2 linked regions of the Parashewanella spongiae genome follow. The protein of the gene in region 2 interacts with the protein of the main gene of each other region in a pairwise test. Links are inferred from orthologs where the notes say so. Each region holds a gene or a part of one and is shown on either strand. Other genes may lie near its edges. The genes, in order: ycfP and E2I05_RS05445.

What was found.
Region 1: the proteins of E2I05_RS05445 (region 2) and ycfP interact in binary tests that used the Escherichia coli proteins (3 or more experiments, as listed by UniProt). The link is inferred for Parashewanella spongiae from one-to-one orthologs.

The regions. Positions count from the first base shown.
Region 1 is NZ_CP037952.1:3,479,923-3,490,129, forward strand. What follows is about bases 7,303-10,207. They hold ycfP (alpha/beta hydrolase YcfP), read right to left. Parts: upstream 9,071-10,207; coding sequence 8,534-9,070; downstream 7,303-8,533. Other genes in these bases: mfd (transcription-repair coupling factor), read left to right, coding at 7,303-7,407; E2I05_RS13700 (peptidoglycan binding protein CsiV), read left to right, coding at 7,408-8,550; E2I05_RS13710 (SDR family oxidoreductase), read left to right, coding at 9,545-10,207. Also shown: E2I05_RS13665 (DUF406 family protein), read right to left, coding at 1-191; E2I05_RS13670 (VC2046/SO_2500 family protein), read right to left, coding at 259-753; E2I05_RS13685 (PLP-dependent cysteine synthase family protein), read left to right, coding at 1,167-2,210; E2I05_RS13690 (hypothetical protein), read left to right, coding at 3,241-3,834; more of mfd, read left to right, coding at 3,931-7,302.
Region 2 is NZ_CP037952.1:1,425,383-1,435,418, forward strand. What follows is about bases 87-2,820. They hold E2I05_RS05445 (redoxin family protein), read left to right. Parts: upstream 87-1,013; coding sequence 1,014-1,628; downstream 1,629-2,820. Other genes in these bases: E2I05_RS05440 (DUF4136 domain-containing protein), read left to right, coding at 87-524; E2I05_RS05450 (cysteine-rich CWC family protein), read left to right, coding at 1,629-1,859; E2I05_RS05455 (SRPBCC family protein), read left to right, coding at 1,923-2,459; ltaE (low-specificity L-threonine aldolase), read left to right, coding at 2,747-2,820. Outside these bases: more of E2I05_RS05440, read left to right, coding at 1-86; more of ltaE, read left to right, coding at 2,821-3,763; E2I05_RS05465 (pyridoxal-phosphate dependent enzyme), read left to right, coding at 3,882-4,640; E2I05_RS05470 (GNAT family N-acetyltransferase), read left to right, coding at 4,742-5,299; E2I05_RS05475 (NAD(P)/FAD-dependent oxidoreductase), read left to right, coding at 5,314-6,651; Na+/H+ antiporter NhaC, read right to left, coding at 6,648-8,099; E2I05_RS05485 (oxidative damage protection protein), read right to left, coding at 8,741-9,013; mutY (A/G-specific adenine glycosylase), read right to left, coding at 9,016-10,036. UniProt on the Escherichia coli protein: Thiol-specific peroxidase that catalyzes the reduction of hydrogen peroxide and organic hydroperoxides to water and alcohols, respectively. Plays a role in cell protection against oxidative stress by detoxifying peroxides.

The sequences.
Region 1 (10,207 bases), 2.1 Mb from region 2 along the record:
TCAACATTTGTAAAATTCTGTGTCGCAATTGTCGCTAATCGCTGAGCTTCAGAATTGGCGTCAGCACCAGTAAGCTCGATTAAAAGCTCAGTATCGTTTTCATTTATAACGGCACCGAGATCTACAAAAGCCCCACAAGTGTTGCAAGTGTCATTAACATCAATAGATTGGGAGTTTTTAATTTCTTTCATTATAATTTTTCGAAAAGTTGAATTTCGGAATTATAGAGAAATCATTGGCGAACTTTGATGACTTAGATCACGCTTGAGCAATCAATTTACTCATTGTTCGCTGTTGCTCTAACTGTGTAATAAAAGGCACTGACTTCAATTTTTTGTCTCCATCAATCCCATTGATCTTACGAGAAACGTGAATATCACAGTTATTTATGGCCTCGGTAAAATCAGCTGGATATTTCCCTCTAGATACTATCGCTTCAGGTTTAAGGTTCTGCTGTAATCTGAATTCAATTACACCTTGAGCTTGAAAAGTTGCACTGTGATCAACAGGTAAAGTTTGAGTGGATAAATCAGCGATTAACGTTTCTTCGGCAGGCAACTTAAATTTTTTGCGTAATTTTAACTTTTCAGCATCAGCCTGTGAGTGCTCAAGCTCAAACTGCGCCATATCTCTAATATCTTGAGACATCAGAGCCAGTAGCAGTGAAAAATCACTACGACGATTCGATACCGTCGCTAAATTAAGCGACAATCCTGTATCTAATTCGTTTATTAGCGCTCGCTCAAGCTGCATAAAAAATCATCAAAAATTCATTCACTAGATAATAAATCGGCCACTCTACCAATAACTTTAATAATATTTATCTTTCCCTCTTTACATGATGTTCAAATATGACTACCATTCAGCCCGCAAATTGAGGAGGGGTTCCCGAGTGGTCAAAGGGATCAGACTGTAAATCTGACGGCTCAGCCTTCGAAGGTTCGAATCCTTCTCCCTCCACCATTTTGCACATGATAGATGAATAAGTATTCAGTGGAGGGGTTCCCGAGTGGCCAAAGGGATCAGACTGTAAATCTGACGGCTCAGCCTTCGAAGGTTCGAATCCTTCTCCCTCCACCACTTTCTCGTTTCGTTGATCAAAATCCTATTTTTATTTATCACAATTCTTTATGCTATTTGCCATCAACTCAGTGATGGAATTTAAAATGCTTAACCGTTGGATCAGCCAAGCTATTCAAAAAATTGAAGCCGACTTTCAACGCAGTGCTGACACTCATTTAATAAAGCTAGACATCCCTTCGTTACATGGAATCAATATATACCTTAAGGATGAAAGCACTCACCCAACAGGTAGCTTAAAACACCGTCTAGCCCGTTCGTTATTTCTCTATGCCCTTTGCAACGGTTGGATTAAAGAAGGCAGACCTATTATTGAATCCTCATCAGGTAGTACGGCTGTTTCTGAAGCTTATTTTTCACGCTTACTTGGGCTTCCTTTCATCGCTGTTATGCCTAGAAGCATCGCCAAAAAGAAAATCCAACAAATCGAGTTTTACGGTGGGAAATGTCATTTTGTGGATCATTCCAGTGAGATTTATGCTGAATCTGAGCGTTTAGCTAACGAGTTAGGTGGCCACTATATGGATCAATTTACCTACGCTGAACGCGCTACAGATTGGCGTGGTAACAATAATATTGCTGAATCCATTTTCACCCAAATGCAACTTGAACCTCATCCCATCCCTAATTGGATAGTTATGAGTCCAGGCACTGGTGGTACATCTGCAACCATTGGACGATATATTAGGTATCAATGCATAAAGACCAAACTATGTGTTGTCGACCCTGAAAACTCAGTGTTTTACGACTATTACCACAGCAATGACAAAAGGTTATTTTGTGATAGTGGAAGCAAAATAGAGGGCATTGGTCGTCCGCGTGTTGAGCCTTCTTTTATCTCTGGCGTGATCGATTATATGCAAAAAATCCCTGATTCAGCCTCTATCGCTACTGTTCATTGGTTAGAAAACTTAATAGGTCGAAAAGCGGGTGCATCAACCGGAACTAATTTATATGGGGCGCTAAAACTCGCCAAAGAAATGCAGTTAGAGGGAAAACAAGGCTCGATTGTTACGCTGCTATGCGACTCAGGAAATCGTTACCTCGATACCTACTACAACGCGCAATGGGTACAAGAACATATTGGCGATTTATCCGAGCATAAAAGTTGGCTATCTCAATTTACGTGAGAAGCAGGTATAAGATGAGTTATACCAATTACAGTTATACCTAGAGGCATTGGCATCTACACAGAATGATTAATAGTTGACCACTTGAACCATGATCATTGTTTTTTCAGGAACTGATCTTATGCTCTGTGATCACAGAATTAAATTTTGCTTTTAAAAACAAATTCCATGGACTTGTTCGCTGAAAATAATTTATCTTGCCTGTTAGAATTTCGCCTTAAACCTAAATAAATTGGGTGGGAGCGTTCATATACGCAGAAAAATTACTGATAGCAAGGCATGAATAGCAGTAAGTAGTGGTTACCGACATACAAAACTGTCATTACTTCGTTTCTACTTGCAAAATTTATAACGCAGCTAGCGGTGATTTTGGCAAGTATATGAATGTTCAGCACTCACCTGATGGGTGAATTCAGGTTGTTTAATTTTGTATTTAACTTAAATAGATTGAAGTTAAATTGTGCGTTCAACCGATTTATTTAAGTTAAAGAAAGATAACAAACTTTGGTTAAACCTAAAAACATCAGTTGAACGCTGAGTATATGAGTAACTGTTTGAGCAATGCGATGATTTTATTATCATGGCTTTCACCCAATGAGTGAAGTGCTCTACGCTCACAAGCTTGCTAAAATGACTGCTATTTGCGTTGTAACTTTTGCAAGTAGAATAACTACTTGCTGCAAGCTATGCCTTACTATCAGCCATTTTTTTACGCTTGAGAACGCAGTCAACTGATGTTTCTAGGTTAATTGATGGTAAATCGATCTAGATTGAAAAGAAATGTAAGCAAACAATATCATCTCACAAATATTGTCTATATTTAATTTATGATCTATCAATCAAAATTCACTACATGATAAACACTAAAAATAAGCTGTTTCCTAAGAATTATGTCTTTCTCATCTTGCTTTTTACACTTTCAAATCTGTCGTTTCTACCTGACGTTAAACATTATATAAAACAACAAGACCACAGCACTTTTATGTTTACGTTTAATAGTGAGTTATTAAGCCTCTTTGGCTTTGAGTTTATGACAAACACTTTGATGACAGTTCATATTCTGGCGGCCATTGGTCTTATTTTCTTAATGTTTACCCAAATTATGATCACTTTCTATAGTTCACCAAGTGCAAACATTAGAAAAGTACACAAAATCATGGGCTGGTTTATCACCACAGTTTCATTACCCACCTTCTATGTATTATCGATACTTTCTTGTCTATTAATCATTAAAACACCTTTTAACCAGTTTTTATTTTTACTCATAGGCACTGTGGTATTGTTCGCTTTTATCAGAAGTATTATGTGTGCGACAAAACGTCAGTACAAAAAACACGTCGATTATATGCTTGTTGCTTATTTGTCATTATGTACAGCAGGTTTTTATCGAATCATCCTTTTTTGTCTATCAAAGCTTGGACACGACGTGCTTTACATGAGAGGTGCTGAGCCGATAGATGGTGGTTTAATACTTACCTACGCTTTACTTGCGACTGTGTTATTTATGGCCTTTTACCAACAAAAAACCATAAAAGATAATGCTAATTCTCTTATCCTTATTGCTGGCGGCTTAGTTATTTCTCTTATAATTCTTCCATGGGATTTTTGGGGGCATCCTAACTGAATCACTTTCAGTTAATGATTTGATAGGATTGGTATTCACTGATAATGCGTATACAATGATGCCAATTTTTATGGTTTATCAGTCGATTAGTATTCAATGGCGATGTTTTCAGTATTTACTCCACCTAAAATAAAAAAAACGATTAAAACTCAATATGTTTCAACTCTAGGAGGTATTTCTCAGGCAATAGCGCTAAAGCAAACAATAAAGCAATTTGCTGGTACTTCACTTTTAATCACTGCTGACACACCGACAGCAATTTTACTTGAAACTGAGTTAAGTTATTTACTGCAAAATGAAACTATTGAAGTTTGCTTGTTTCCTGACAGAGAAACCCTGCCTTATGATAATTTTTCTCCGCATCAAGATCTTATCGCTCAGCGCTTAGAGACTTTGTATCGATTATCAGATAACCAGCAACGCGTTATTATTGTTCCAATAAATACGCTTGTCGTGCGTTTGCCGCCACAGTCGTTTTTATCTGGTAATGTTTTGCTGCTTAAAAAGGGCGATACTTATTCTTTACAACTCGTTCGTCAACAGCTTATTGATGCGGGCTATCACCACGTCGAACAAGTGTATGAACACGGTGAATTTGCAATACGTGGCTCCATTATTGACATCTTTCCCACTGATTCCAAGCAGCCTTTGCGTATCGAGCTTTTTGATGACGAAGTAGAATCTATTCGATATTTTGATGCGGAAACCCAGCGTTCTGAAAAAGAAATTGACTCGGTGCGTATGTTACCCGCAAAAGAGTTTCCTACAGATAACAAAGCGATAGAAACCTTCAGGCAAAATTATCGCAACCGGTTTGAAGCTACAAGTAAAGCCGCTGAGTCAGTTTACCAACAAGTAACCCGTAAGATATTACCCTCAGGTATTGAAAATTATTTACCTTTGTTTTTTGACGAATGTGCTACCTTGTTTGATTATTTGCCCGAAAACTGTCAACTACTGACTGTTGGCGATATTGAGGCCGCCGCAAAACACCACTTTACTGACATTGAGCAACGATTTGAAAATCATAACGTTGATATTTTAAGGCCACTACTGAAACCACAAGAGCTTTACTTACTGTTAGAGCAAGTATTTGCAGCATTTAAACCAATGCCACGTTTTCAATTTGAAGCCAATACTGAAAACGAAAAATATGTACAAGCCGATGTCGAAAAACTACCTGAAGTCAGTGCTAATCACAAATTAAAACAACCAATGTCGTTGCTTGCTGAATACTTACCATCTTCAAAAAGAACACTCTTTATTGCTGAGTCGGAAGGTCGACGAGAAGCCCTTTTAGACTTATTCAATCAAATTAATGTTAAACCGAGCCGCTTTGAGCATTTTGATGACTTTGTTGATGATAAATCATCACTCGGTATTATTGTTGCGCCTCTCAGCCATGGTTGTTTATTGCGGCTAACAAAAACAAAGATGATCAGTGTCATTTGTGAAACCGAGTTATTTGGACAGAGGATCAGCCAACAACGTCGACGAGACAAGCAAAAACAAGTCAGTAGTGACACCCTGATCAAAAACCTTGCTGAATTAAAAGTGGGTCAACCTGTCGTTCACCTTCAACATGGGGTTGGGAAATATCAAGGACTCGAAACCCTTGACACAGGTGGACTTATTGCCGAATACCTTAAACTTGAATACGCTTCTGGCGATAAATTATATGTCCCTGTGAGTGCATTACACCTCATTAGCCGTTACAGCGTTGGGAATGATGACGGCGCAACTCTTAACAAGCTAGGCAATGAAACATGGGCTAAAGCCAAGAAAAAAGCCATCGAGCGGATCCGTGACGTAGCGGCTGAATTATTGGATGTGTATGCAAGACGTGAAGCACGTCCCGGGCATGCTTGTGAAATCAACCAGCAAGAATATGCTCAATTCGCGCAAGGTTTTCCATTTGAAGAAACCGCTGATCAAGAAACAGCGATTAATGCCGTTGTCACTGACATGAGCGCCAACATTTCGATGGATAGACTGGTTTGTGGCGATGTTGGTTTCGGTAAAACCGAAGTGGCAATGCGGGCAGTTTTTGTTGCTGTGAACTCTGGCAAACAAGCGGTTATTTTAGTTCCCACTACCCTACTCGCTCAACAACATTATGAAAACTTCCAAGATAGATTTGCTGATTGGCCCTTCCAAATTGAAGTTCTTTCAAGGTTTAAAACCGCAAAAGAACAGCAGCAAATAGTGGAAAACCTAGCTTCTGGTAAAGTCGATGTTGTCATTGGAACGCACAAGCTGCTCAACGCGGACATGTCATTCGATCAATTAGGTTTGTTAGTTATTGATGAAGAGCATCGCTTTGGTGTGAGACAAAAAGAAAAAATTAAAGCCTTGCGAGCCCACGTAGATATTCTGACTCTCACTGCTACACCAATTCCACGAACATTAAACATGGCTATGTCCGGAATGCGAGATTTATCCATTATCGCCACTCCACCAGCCAAACGCTTAGCGGTAAAGACCTTTGTTAGAGAATATGATAAAGCCACAGTAAAAGAAGCACTTCAACGTGAAATTTTACGCGGTGGCCAAGTGTATTTCCTGCACAACAATGTTGAAACCATTGAAAAGTGTGCCGAAAATATTCGCGAATTGTTGCCGGATGCTCGGGTAGTAGTGGCCCATGGTCAAATGCGTGAACGTGATTTAGAAAAAGTCATGTCAGACTTTTATCATCAAAGATTTAATGTACTTGTTTGTACCACAATCATTGAAACAGGCATTGACGTACCAACGGCAAATACCATTATTATGGATCGTGCTGATAACTTCGGCTTAGCGCAACTGCATCAACTTCGTGGTCGTGTTGGTCGTTCCCATCACCAAGCTTATGCGTACTTACTTACACCTCATCCCAAACGGATGAGTAAAGATGCCCTAAAACGCCTCGAAGCCATTGCTGAACTGGAAGATCTTGGCGCAGGATTTATGTTAGCGACTCAAGATCTCGAAATTCGTGGTGCCGGTGAGCTTTTAGGTGACGAACAAAGCGGCCATATTTCGAAAATGGGTTTCACCCTTTATATGGAGTTACTTGAGTCAGCGGTTAAGTCATTAAAGCAAGGTAAAGAACCTTCGCTCGATCAGTTAATGAATCAGCATTGCGAAATAGATTTAAGAATACCTGCACTCTTGCCGGAAGATTATGTTTTTGATGTTAACATTCGCTTATCACTCTATAAGCGAATTGCTAACTGTGATTCGGAAACGTCGATTGATGAAATGAAAGTGGAGCTCATTGACAGGTTTGGTTTACTTCCAGATGCCGCCAAAAATCTAATGGATCTAACTTTATTAAAACACACGGCCAGTGAGTTAGGTTTAAGCAAAATTGATGTTCATTCTAAAGGCGGTGGCATTGAATTTACACCAACTCATAATATCGACCCTATGTTTATTATTGGTTTATTGCAATCTCAACCACAAATATATCGAATGGATGGACCGAATAAGTTAAAGTTTACTTTACCAGCCGAGAGTAACGAAGATCGTTTAAAGTTGGTAAAACTATTATTACAACAACTTGCTGAACACCGTACGGGAGATTCATAAGTGTTACGTTTATTAAGTCTAACTACAGTTTCCTTGATAATTGCGATAGTTACTGCGTTAATATCAGCCTTCAAGGTTCAAGCTGCAGCTCCTGAGCGCTGGTTTGAAGTTGAGCTTTATATTTTTAAACGTGACACTTCAAGCACTGAGCAATGGCCGGAAACATTTCTCCCAAACAAACTACGTGGTAATGTAGATTTGATCACTCCAATCGTTCGTACCGAGCAAGAAATTCATCCAGCAGTGGTGTGCTCTGAGTTAGATAATGCTTTTGCTCTAGAGGCTGATTTAAGTAGCTCAATGATGGATGACTGCGTTTCACAAGAAGCCATTACTCAAGAGCGACTTCCTGTTCGAATCCCATTTGAAATATCCCAAATTGACGCGCCGCTAGTCTATCAAGGAAGTCCTGCTAGTTTACTGACTTTATCTCAAAGTCAATTTAATGGATTAATTACTAAGATAGAAGCAGAGTCTGGCAATCAAAGTTTACTTCACATGACTTGGCAGCAAGCCATGCTGCCTAAGCGTAAAGCCAAAGCGTTACATATTTTTGCAGGAAAAGATCTCAGTAATGAATTCCAAGATGATGGCTATCCAATCGTCACTGAAGAGGCCATTACTGAGCTAGATAAAATACTATCTAAAGATTCTGGATCAGTTTCACCATCCGTTAATGATAATCAAGATGCTGGTATAAACGCTTATACAGACAATGTTACTTTAGCCAATGATAATGCGCCTAATTCATTAGATCTCAAACCTCAAAAAACACCGATATGGCAATTAAATGGTAAACTCAATATTTATCTAAACCATTATCTTTATATCGAGGCTGATTTGCGATTGCGTGAGCCTGGAATTATAAGGTCCCACGCACAATCTACTGATAGCTTTCCTATGGGTGAAGACGGTTTCACACCTTCCGCTATTAAAGCGACACCAGATCATGTCGCAAGCGTTCAACACTTTTTGTACTCCATTCCGCTCATTCAAAACCGCAGAGTGCGAAGTAGTGAGGTACATTATTTTGATCATCCTAAAATGGGGATGTTTATCCAAATTAGGAAAATGACTCAACCAGTAGAAAAACCTATAGAGTTAACCGATGACCATACTCTACAGCCTAACCCTGATCTTTAAACGATTTAATCACAGGTAAATGAACACCAAGAGCTGAAAATTTATGGCTTTGGTGTTCATCCCATATAATATCGTAGTAATCACTTAACACATCATAGCTTTGCAGATTGTCCATGACTTCATCATGGCGAGATAAAATACACATCGCTTTGTTTTTACTTCTAAACTCGTGCACACATTTATTGGCAATGTCGGCATATTCTTCGGGCCTATCTATTCGACCATTCATAGTCAGTTCTGGCCGCAAATTAGGGTTGATTAATACTGATCGTAATCCCGTTAAAAAACCTATACGTTCAGCCCAGTAAGCCCCAAGACCTACCCCAATAATTAATGGTGACTTATCATCAGAAAGCTTTATCTGTTTGACAACTTCATTCAATAAATATTGCATATCATTTTTTGGATGTTGTGTGCTGTAGCTCAGCAACCTTACATCATCATCAATAAATTGTAATTGACGCATTTTTTCGTGATTGCCTAGGCTCGTTGCATCAAAACCATGAAGATATAAAATCATTTCATAAACTCGTTGTTGAACGTTATACCAATTACAGCAATTAACTTCCCACTCAGCAAGAGCTAAAGGATTTCAGTACAAGGCGCAAGTTTGAAGTATTATATTCCCTACGGCCGCCATACAAAGCTGGCGTTCAACGCACTTCGTGCTTTTGTCGGGATAATTCAAGAACGTGCAACGCAGCAATGGAAACCTTTAGCCTTACTCTTCGGGAGCTTGTATGCGCAAAAATTACTTCACAAAATTATCTCAACGTAGATAACTATGTTTTCGCTAATTTCGTTTGTACTTTGTGCGCATACATAGCTCTGAGTTGAGCATTTAATTACTGTAATTGGTATTATTGCAAAATACCAAAATAAAACCATTGCATGTATGAGTTACATCAAACATTAACACTTCACTCATTCGCTCTATTCCTATTTCTCTCCTATTATTTTTAAAGCGTAAAGAAATAAAGACAAGGTACAACTTATGGATAAGGTATTGCTAATTACTGGCGGTAGCCGAGGGATAGGGAAAGCAACTTGCCTGTACTTTTTAGAAAAGGGCTATCGAGTTATTAACCTTTCCAGAAATAATTTAGCGCTCGAAGGCGTCACTCAGTTTTATATTGATTTATCATTTCCTGACTCAATTCATCAACAAAAAGAGCTGCTACTTTCTGAGTTAAAAGATGCTGAAAAAATTGTATTAGTCCATTGCGCAGCCAGTCATAACAAAAATAATATTTTAGATATTGTTCAACAAGAGCTAGTGAAAAGTCTCGCCATCAATATTGTGTCTCCTACCGTGCTAACACAAATTATTTCATCTATTATGCCAGCAGGATCTTCCATCATATACCTCGGTTCATCTTTGAGTGAAAAAGCCTTACCTAATACATACTCATACAGTACCAATAAGCACGCTGTTATTGGTATGATGCGAGCAACTTGTCAGGATTTATCTGGTACAGGTATACATACTGTCTGTGTGTGCCCTGGATTTACGGATACTGAGATGTTGCGTCATCATATAAACAACAACCCAAATGCTCTTTTTGCTATAACACAAAAAGTATCATTCAAACGTTTAATAACCCCATCAGAAATTGCAGAGACATTGTTTTTTTGCTCGAAAACCCCTGCAATTAAT
Region 2 (10,036 bases):
TAGGAGCTTGTAGCTCACTAAAAGGAAACTGGGACTTTGATCCACAGGTAAACTTTTCTAACTTCAAAACTTATGCTTGGATTGTTAAAAAAACAGATGATAGTGGCTATCATCTCGATGGCTTGATGGAGCAACGAGTTCACGATGCAGTAGACGCACAGTTATCTGCTAAAGGGATCAGTAAAGTTGATGAAACATCAGCGGATATTCTAGTTAATTACCTAACGAAAACAGATAAAAAAGTCGATGTTGATACCTTTAACAGCAATTTCGGTTATAACCCCTACTATGGTCGGAACTGGTGGTGGGGTGGAAGTACTCAAACACAGACTACGGTTAGAGAATATGAAATTAACACTTTGATGGTTGATGTTGTTGATAATAAAACTAAAAAGTTAATTTGGAGAGGGTCTATAAAAGACACTCTCAAGAAAAATAAAACGCCCCAGCAGAAAACAGAATCGATTAATAAAGCTATTTCACAAGTAATGGCTAATTTCCCACCGAAGCCAAACGAAGGCTAGGGTCTGTTGATCTTTCAGGATTAAATTTTGTGCTATTTGAGCATTTATCTGTTCAAGGCGTGAGCAGTGATGCTTAGCCATCTAAGTGAGCTGGTCACAACACAGAGCAGTGAATGCTCAAAAGCATCGAAAAAAGAGAGAGCGTAAATTGGTCGCTCTTTCTAAATAAAAGGTGCTGCGTTATCGTTTTCTTATTTGGAAACGAAGTAACGACAGTTTTGTATGACGATAATAACCAAACCTCACAAACTCTGCCTTGCATAAAATAACCAATTTATCGCTGCAAAAACAATCACAAAAGATCAACAGACCCTAAGACAAATATTCATTAACTTGAATACGACTAAACGGCAGAAATGCCGTTTTTTTATACCTGAAATGTACTTGTAGGCTGCTATTGGGGGAAATTTATCTTCGTTTGACCTGAAAGTTGCGTCTTCATGTATCAGGGGTATATTATCGGTTATGTTCTCATTTTCGGTATGAGTTATGGCATCAGCTGAATCATGGAAAGTATCGCTTAAATTAATGAGCTTCGCTCTGATTATTTTTTCAAGTTCACTTCAATCTAAAGAATTTCAAAACTCAAGTATTTGGGTCAACGTTTCAGGTCAAGAACGATCACTTATTGGTGCTTTACCGAAGCTTTATGAACTTGCCCCTGCTTTTATAGCCAAAGACTTACAATCGAATTCGATAGATTTAACGGACTTTAAGGGACGAACTGTTCTTGTTAATTCTGTTCCGAGTTTAAATACTGGTGTGTGTAGGTTACAGGGAAAACAGTTTAATGATGAAATAAGTCATCTTTCAAATGATGTCACTATGCTGACAATAAGCACTGAAACATCTTTCTTACAAAGTCGTGCTTGTTATTCTGATAATGCCGATAATATTGTGATCCTGTCAGATTCTGTTTGGCACGATTTCAGTAAAAACTATGGTTTGTTAATCGAAGGGACTGATCTGCTTGCTAGAGCAATAATGGTGATTAATAAAAAAGGTCAGTTAGAGTATCGTCAAGTAATGGATGATGTGATAAAAGAGCCTGATTATGCAGATGCACTCATTGCTTTAAAACGAATCAACCGAGAAGATTTTTAAATGGAAGCGATATCTCCTAAATCAAGCATTGCATCAACTTGCCCACTTTGTCGTGAAAACAATAAATGCGCCGTTAGTCAAGGAGGGAGTTTAGATGAGTGTTGGTGCAGTAATCAAAGTATGTCTTATGGCAATTTTACCGATGAACAATCTGAGGTGGTAAAAATAAATCCTTTAAGCTGTATCTGCCAATCTTGCTCTGTCAATCTAACAGAGAAAAACGAATGTTAATTTTCGGTTAATTCCTGTAGTTTATAGTTTTGTTTCTGCAAGGCTAAATTTAGGAGTTCCCCCGTGTTGAAAAAAATTGCAATAGGTCTGCTTGTCATTATCGCAATCCCATTTATTACCGCTTTGTTTGTTCAAACCGATTATTCAGTGGTTAGAAGTGTCACCATAAATCAGCCCCTTCCTAAAGTTTTTGAATATGTAAAATTGTTAAAAAATCAAAATGAATATAGTGTCTGGGCAAAAGCGGATCCAAATACTAAACATTCTTATTTAGGTAATGATGGAGAAGTCGGTTTTATTTCAATTTGGGAAAGTGAAAATCCTGAAGTTGGTTTTGGCGAACAAGAGATAAAAAATATTATACCCAATCAACGTATTGATTTTGAGCTGCGCTTTTTCAAACCTTTTGAAGCCACAGAGCCTGCATATATGGCTATTGAGACAGTTAATAATGCTGAAACAAAAGTCAGTTGGGGCTTCAGTGGCCACATTGATTACCCGTTAAATTTGATGTTCCTTTTTGTTGATTTTGAAAAACGAATTGGTGATGACTTACAAGAAGGTTTGCAAAACTTAAAAGTTATTATGGAAAAAAATTAACCTTATTGACTGTATCTTCCATCAGCGATTTTTCAATGATGAACCGCTGATGGAATCAAAAGAGAGATATAAGGTTATTCAGTTTTACTCATTTTTAGTGCCTTTCATCACATTCATACCCAGCAACTGTCAATGGAAAAGTATCTGAACTAAAAGCAAAAGTTAGCAAAGTTGAACCAGTGCCTTTAATTATTATCTTCATTCAGCCTACTCTATTTGTTTTAGTAAGAAAACAGGTTAAGTTATAGTACAAACTCTAATTTACCTAGCCAAAATGACTTATAAAGATGATTGATCTTCGTAGTGATACAGTAACTCAGCCAACACCTCAAATGAGAGCTGCAATGGCAAATGCACCAGTCGGTGATGATGTTTTTGGTGACGACCCATCAATTAATGAATTACAACAAATGTCTGCTGAGATGTTTGGTTTTGATGATGCATTGTTTACCTCATCGGGAACTCAGGCAAATTTACTTGCCTTAATGAGCCATTGTGATCGGGGTGATGAATATATTTGTGGTCAGCAAGCCCATAATTATAAATTTGAAGGTGGTGGAGCAGCCGTTCTTGGCAGTATTCAGCCACAACCCTTGACTAATAATACCGACGGTACAATTAATCTTTCTGACGTTAAAACTGCCATTAAACCGGATGACTTTCATTTTGCTCGAACTCGCTTGCTGAGTTTAGAAAATACTATTGGTGGTAAGGTGCTTCCACAAAGTTATTTGGCTGAAGCGCAAGCTTTTACATTTAATCATGGGTTAAAGATCCATTTAGATGGTGCGCGAGTTGCCAATGCTGCCGTTGCTCAAAACCTCAAAATATCTGACATTACGGCACATTTTGACTCGGTTTCAATTTGTTTATCGAAAGGGCTTTGTGCTCCAGTGGGGTCTTTGCTATTGGGTGACGAAGTGTTTATTGCTAAAGCTAAACGCTGGCGCAAAATGCTCGGTGGAGGTATGCGCCAAGCCGGAATTTTAGCTGCGGCGGCAAAACTTGCGATTACAGAGCAAGTTGATCGCCTTGCGGAAGATCATGACAACGCTCAACATTTGGCTCATCAGTTACAAAGTATTGATGAACTCAAAACAGACATTAATCAAGTGCAGACAAATATGGTTTTCTCTGATTTTAGAACTCGTACTGACATCAATTTGTTAGCATCAGAGTTGAAACAACAAGGCGTGTTGGTTTATCCCTCTCAGCAGCTGCGCTTTGTCACCCATAAAGATGTGAGCAAACAAGATATTGATAAAGCAGTGTTAGCAATTAAAAGTAAACTTACTAGAAGCTGACAACAAGTAAGATAGATGTGTTAGTCAATCTTAAACAGAGCTATGGTTGGCAATAAATACATATACTGAAATAAGTTATATGAAAATAGAATTATCACCTCCAGTGGTTATAACTCATATGCATATAGCAAATAAATGTTTGCACGTTATCCGGGATGATTTACTTCCTGGAGGCACTAAACAACGTGCAGCAGCACAAATGCTTCAAAATCTTGCTGAAGATGGTTTTACTGAGTTTGTGTATGCTTCTCCATTCTCAGGTTTTGCACAAATAGCGCTAGCATCAACTTGTAAGCTTCTGAACTTGAAATGTACCTTGTTTTGCGAACAAAACAGGAGCTTACTTACAAAAAATCAAACACTGCATGAGTTCTCTGAAATAGCAAAACAGTCAGCGGATAGTGTGTATATTGAGTCAAGTTTACAGTCAGCGGAGAAAGCCGCAAAAGCCTATTGCGAATTAAAATGTGGAAGTTACTTAATACCCCTCGGCTTTCAATGTAATGAATTTACTATAGAACTAGCCAAAATCCTTTCTGTTGAGTGGAGTCATATTTGTAAGAAGCTTGGACGACAGCCAAGCGTGCTATGGCTCCCAGTTGGCAGTGGAACATTAGCGAGAACATTCCGAAAAATACTCCCTCAATCAGTGCTATTAAAGTGTGTAAATGTGAATGTACTTACGTTGGACGATCCAAGGATTTTGGATCTTGCATCTCAATCTGGTATTGAATTATATCATTTGAAGCAACCATTTATTGAACCCGTAGTTGATTCTCCCCCCATTCCTTCAAACCGCTATTATGATGCCAAACTATGGAAACTGATTGAGAAACATATTTCTAATGATGATGTATGGTGGAATGTCGCTCGTTGATGAAGGATCTTTTGAACAGAATTTTATTTTGTATTTTCGATGCTTGCATTGAATTGCAGTCAGGCTAATATGAATTCAATTTACATTATCTTGGTATAATTATGAATATTCGACCTATGCATGAAGAGGATTTTGAGCAAGTTATCGAGCTTGGTAATTTAGTGCATGGTGCAGGGTATCTGGATTTCCAATCGCTGAGTGATATCTATTTTAAGGGTATTAAAAATGATATTAATGCTAATTTTGTTGCATTAGACGAACAAAGGTTGCTTGGCTTTCGGCTGACTTATGCTGCAGATAAGTGGTCTATAGATAAATGGTGCAGTATAGCCCAATGGGGTATTAAACCTGAACTGGTTTGTTACTTTAAATGTAACACTGTAGCTGAAAATGCTAGAGGTAAAGGGCTTGGGGGGTTGTTGCTATCCAAATCAATCGAAGCCGCTCGTCAGCAAGGTGCGAAAGCAGGGTTAGCGCATTTATGGAAACAAAGCCCGCAAAATTCAGCAGTTCGGTATTTCACTAAAGCAGGTGGCAAGCTAATTAAAGAGCATCAAGAGCGTTGGAGTTGGGAGAATATGAGTCGTCACTATAATTGTATTTTGTGTGCAGGGGATTGCCGTTGTACGGCTTGTGAAATGCTTTTGAATTTTGAATAAAAGATCACATCAACATGTATGATCCATTAATCGATGCTTCTCCAAACCGTTTATCATTACCTAATAGTTATTGGGCAAGTCAAATATCATTGGGGAAACTTAGCCCGTCGCTTCTAGGAAACCACTCAGCAGATGTTGCCATTATAGGTGGCGGCTATACAGGCTTATTGACCGCTTATTACCTTGCAACAGAGCATCAAATAGATTGTCATGTGCTTGAAGCTAATCAAGTAGGCTTTGGTGCTAGTGCTCGCAATGCCGGTTTTGTTTTAAAAGGTTCTGGCCGACTTGGTTATGCGCAAATGGCTAAGAAATGGGATCTTGATACAGCGAAAGGGATTTACCATGAGTTTTCAGATGCCGTAGCAAGAGTCGATGATTTAATTGTGAGTAATCAGATCGATTGCGATAAACAAGAATATGGTTATTTGAAAGTCGCTCATAACGCCAAGGCAATGCAACACCTACAAAATGCAGCCGATTTTATTAAGAATAATTTTGGAGGTAGCGATAATAGCGTTGAATTTATTAACCGAGATAAATTTTGCAAGCAGTACATGGATCATCATCAAGCCTATGGAGCCCTGAGGTTAAGTGATGGGTTTGGTGTTCAGCCATTAAAACTATTATTAGGCTATAAGGACTTAGTAACAAAAAGTTCAGTGACAGTATCTGAGCAGTCTTGTGTGCAAGAGTGGGTTGAAGAATCGGGTAAACATCGTTTGATCACTGATAATGGTGAGTTAACTGCTCAAAAAGTCATTTGTGCAGGTAACGCGTACACACCTAAATATTTTAATCAAAGAATCGATAATAAGTACCTCCCCATTTTGAGTAATATCATCGTGACAGAGCCTCTTAGCGAACAACAGCGTCTTGAAGCAGGGATACATACACATCAAGTGACGATGGACACAAGAATTCTTAAATACTATTACCGATTGTTGCCAGACAATCGTCTGTTATTTGGTGGTCGAGGTGCTGTTTGGGGAAAGGGGGCGAATAACCCTATTTATAGTCAGCGGTTAAAGCAGGCGCTTGATAGATGCTTTCCTTCACTTGCTAAAGTCAAAGTCGAGTATAACTGGACAGGTTGGATTGCGGCGGCATTTGATGACATGCCTCATGTATATGAAAAAAAAGGTGTGGGATACAGTTTAGGGTACTGCGGGGCAGGTTTGTCATTCAGTGCTCAAGCGGCCTATCAATTGGCACAATCAATAGCGGGTGAAACCGTACCTGAGCTACCCTTATACAAAAGCCCATTACCACCAATGCCATTTTCTAAAATGAAGCGTTGGGGACAATGGGCTTATTACCATTACGGTTATCTAAAAGACCGATTTTCTTAAGCGGCAGTTTCTTCACCGAGTGGTTCTAGTTTAAATTTGAAATAAGCGTAAGAGCCACTGACTAACGGGCAAATTAAATTAAAGAAAGCAAAAGGTAAGTAAGCAATAGTAGCTACACCTAGTGTACTGGCCATAAACGCACCGCAAGTATTCCAAGGGACTAATGGGCTTGTGATAGTGGCAGAGTCTTCAAGAGAGCGGCTTAAATTAACAGAAGCTAAATCATACTTACCATATTCAAGCTTCAACATTCTGCCCGGCAATAAAATAGCGATGTATTGATCACCACAAACAACGTTTGCGCCAATACCGCAGCCCAAAGTGGCAATAATCAAACTTGAACTGCTTCGAACCATTTTCAGCACACCTAGTAATAGGCGAGACAATAAACCTGTTACTTCCATAACTCCGCCAAATGCCATCGCACAGAGAATCAACCATACTGTAGTCACCATGCTGCTCATGCCGCCTCTGCTTAACAAATTATCTAATACGGCATCGCCTGTATTTGCCGTATAGCCATCAAACATTGCAATCCATACACCTTTCAGTAATGCAACCATAGGCATTAAAGACTTATCTTCAACAGATTGAATGATTGGATCATACTGGAATGCTACAGCCATAGCCGCTCCAGCTAATGTACCTAAAATGACCGTAGGAAAGGCTGGCATTTTTTTGTAAGCTAACCCAAGGACAACAAGCAATGGAAGTAATAAAACAGGGCTAGGGTCAAAGTGTTGCTCCAGTAAATTGAGGCTTGAAGTTAAGTCGGTATTCAGCTCTGTAGTATCAGTATTTAAACCTAAAAAGAAAAATACAATCAGAGCAAGTATTATGCTTGGCACAGTGGTCCATGCCATATATTTAATGTGGTCAAATATATCAGCGCCAGCTACAGCTGGCGCTAAATTAGTTGTGTCAGATAATGGCGACATTTTGTCACCAAAATAAGCACCACTGATAATTGCACCCGCCGTGATTTCAACGCTTAATCCTAAGGCTCCTGCAATTCCAACAAGTGCAATACCAAGAGTTCCCGCAACCGTCCAAGAGCTGCCAACGCTAAGCGCGACTAACGCACATAAGACACAGCATGCTGCATAAAAGTATTCAGGGTTTAACACCTGCATACCATAATAAATCATAGTTGGAACTGTACCAGCTAATATCCATGTTCCTATGAGCGAACCAACAGCAAAAAGAATTAATAATGCTGGAGTGGCGACACTAATGCCCTCGATGATACCCTTTTCCATTTCTTTCCAGCTGTAGCCATTTTTGACACCAATGACCAAAGCAACACAAGCAGCAAGAATAAGTGCTATTTGGTTTGCACCAGAGGAACTGTCGGATGAAAATAAATACACTGATGTCATCAGCATGGTGATCAGTGCGGCTACAGGTAGCAATGCATCAAGTAATGTGGCGGGTTTATGTTGAGACATAAAACTTCCTTGAGTTTATTATTATTTTTTGCGATTACCGTTTATGTTCAACATTTAGAATGTACTAGCTGGTGGGTAAAAAGTAATCTGACTGTCATTGATATGAAGTTATCGTGACATAGATCACCTTAGTTTGTCGAATTTGATGCTAACTCTATCGGGGTTATAAAATGACTTTTGTTTGTGCAGAGAAATAAATGAAGATATATAAGTATGTTATTTGAATTAGGCTCATTTTCTTAAAGGCACCTCGCGGTGTCATTATACGAAGTGCATATTATACCAATTACAGTAACTTAATGCTCAACTCAGAGTTATGTATGCGCACAAAGTACAAACAAAATTGGTGCAAACATAGTTATTACCGACATACAAAACTGTCGTTATTACATGGCTACGTTGAGATGATTTTGTGACGTATTCTTTATAAACCAAAGTGTGCGCATACAAGTTCCCGAAGGGCAAGGCTAAAGGTTTCCGTTACTGCGTTGCATGTTCTTGAATTATCCCGACAAAAGCACTAAGTGCGTTGAACGCCTGTTTTGTATGGCGGCCGTAGGGTATATAGTACTTCGAACATGCGCCTTGTAGTGAAAACCTTTAGCTCTTGCTGAGTGAGAGATTAATTACTGTAATTGGTATTACTTATCTTCAGGCACGTAGCCTTCAACTGTTACATCTTTGCCTTCAAACAAAAATTCAATCATGTTTATTTCTAGAAAGCTGCGGTCTTCAGCATTCATCATGTTGAGCTTGTTTTCGTTGATAAGCATAGTTTGCTTTTTTTGCCATAGCCCCCAAGCTTCTTTACAAATATTGTCGAAAATACGTTTTCCAATATCACCTGGGTAGAGTTGAAAATCTAAACCATCAGCTTCTTTTTTTAAATATACGCAGTTGACTGTGCGAGCCATAATTAATCCTCTTTAGTGGTCGCTTTAACTTCAGCTAAAACACGTTCTGTGGCGGCAGCGAGTCCAACTTTATCTGGTGTGATTAGGTCATACCAAAGACCAGAGTAATTGTTGGTGTAAGTGGCTTCCATCACTTGATTATTGATTGAGTTTAAGTTTATCAGAGTCGCCGACACATCTAAATGAAAGTGGCTAAAGGTATGACGAAAACTAGACAATTTTTGCTGTTTAACTTTAGTTAAGTTGTGATTTTGTATATGCGTTTGTAATTCGTCACTTGTGCTGAACTCGGGAAAACACCAAAGTCCGCCCCAAATACCTTCAGAGGGACGTTGTTTTAGTAACACTTTTTTGTGCTCTAAGAGTACTAAAAAATGTGCTTGTCGGGTGGGCTTATCAGTTTTTGGTTTTTTTCCAGGAAAGTCAGTTTGACGCCCCTGTAACTGTGCTTGGCAATCGATAGCAATAGGGCACTCTGAACATTTTGGTTTGCTTCGAGTACAAATTGCAGAGCCGATATCCATTATGGCTTGATTGTATTTCTCAATACCTTTTTGCGGAGTATAGCGTTCAGCTTGCTCCCACAGTTGATTTTCTATTGGCTTTTTACCGGGCCAGCCTTCAATGGCAGCGTGTCGAGCTAAAACCCTTTTTACATTGCCATCAAGAATAGCAAAGTACTTACCGCAAGCTAGTGATAAAACGGCGCCAGCTGTTGATCGCCCAATACCAGAAAGTGCGACTACATCGTCAAAGGTATCAGGAAACGTGCCACTATATTTATCACGTATGGTTTGTGCGGCCTTGTGTAAATTGCGAGCTCTGGCGTAATAACCTAAACCAGTCCAATGATGGAGTACCTCGTCTTGGGTTGCGTTTGCCAGTGAAACAACGTCAGGAAAGCTACTCAAGAACTTGTTAAAGTAAGGGGTTACAGTCGTCACTTGAGTTTGCTGTAGCATGACTTCTGAAATCCACACTTTATATGGAGTCTTATCAAGCTGCCATGGGAGAGTCTTACGA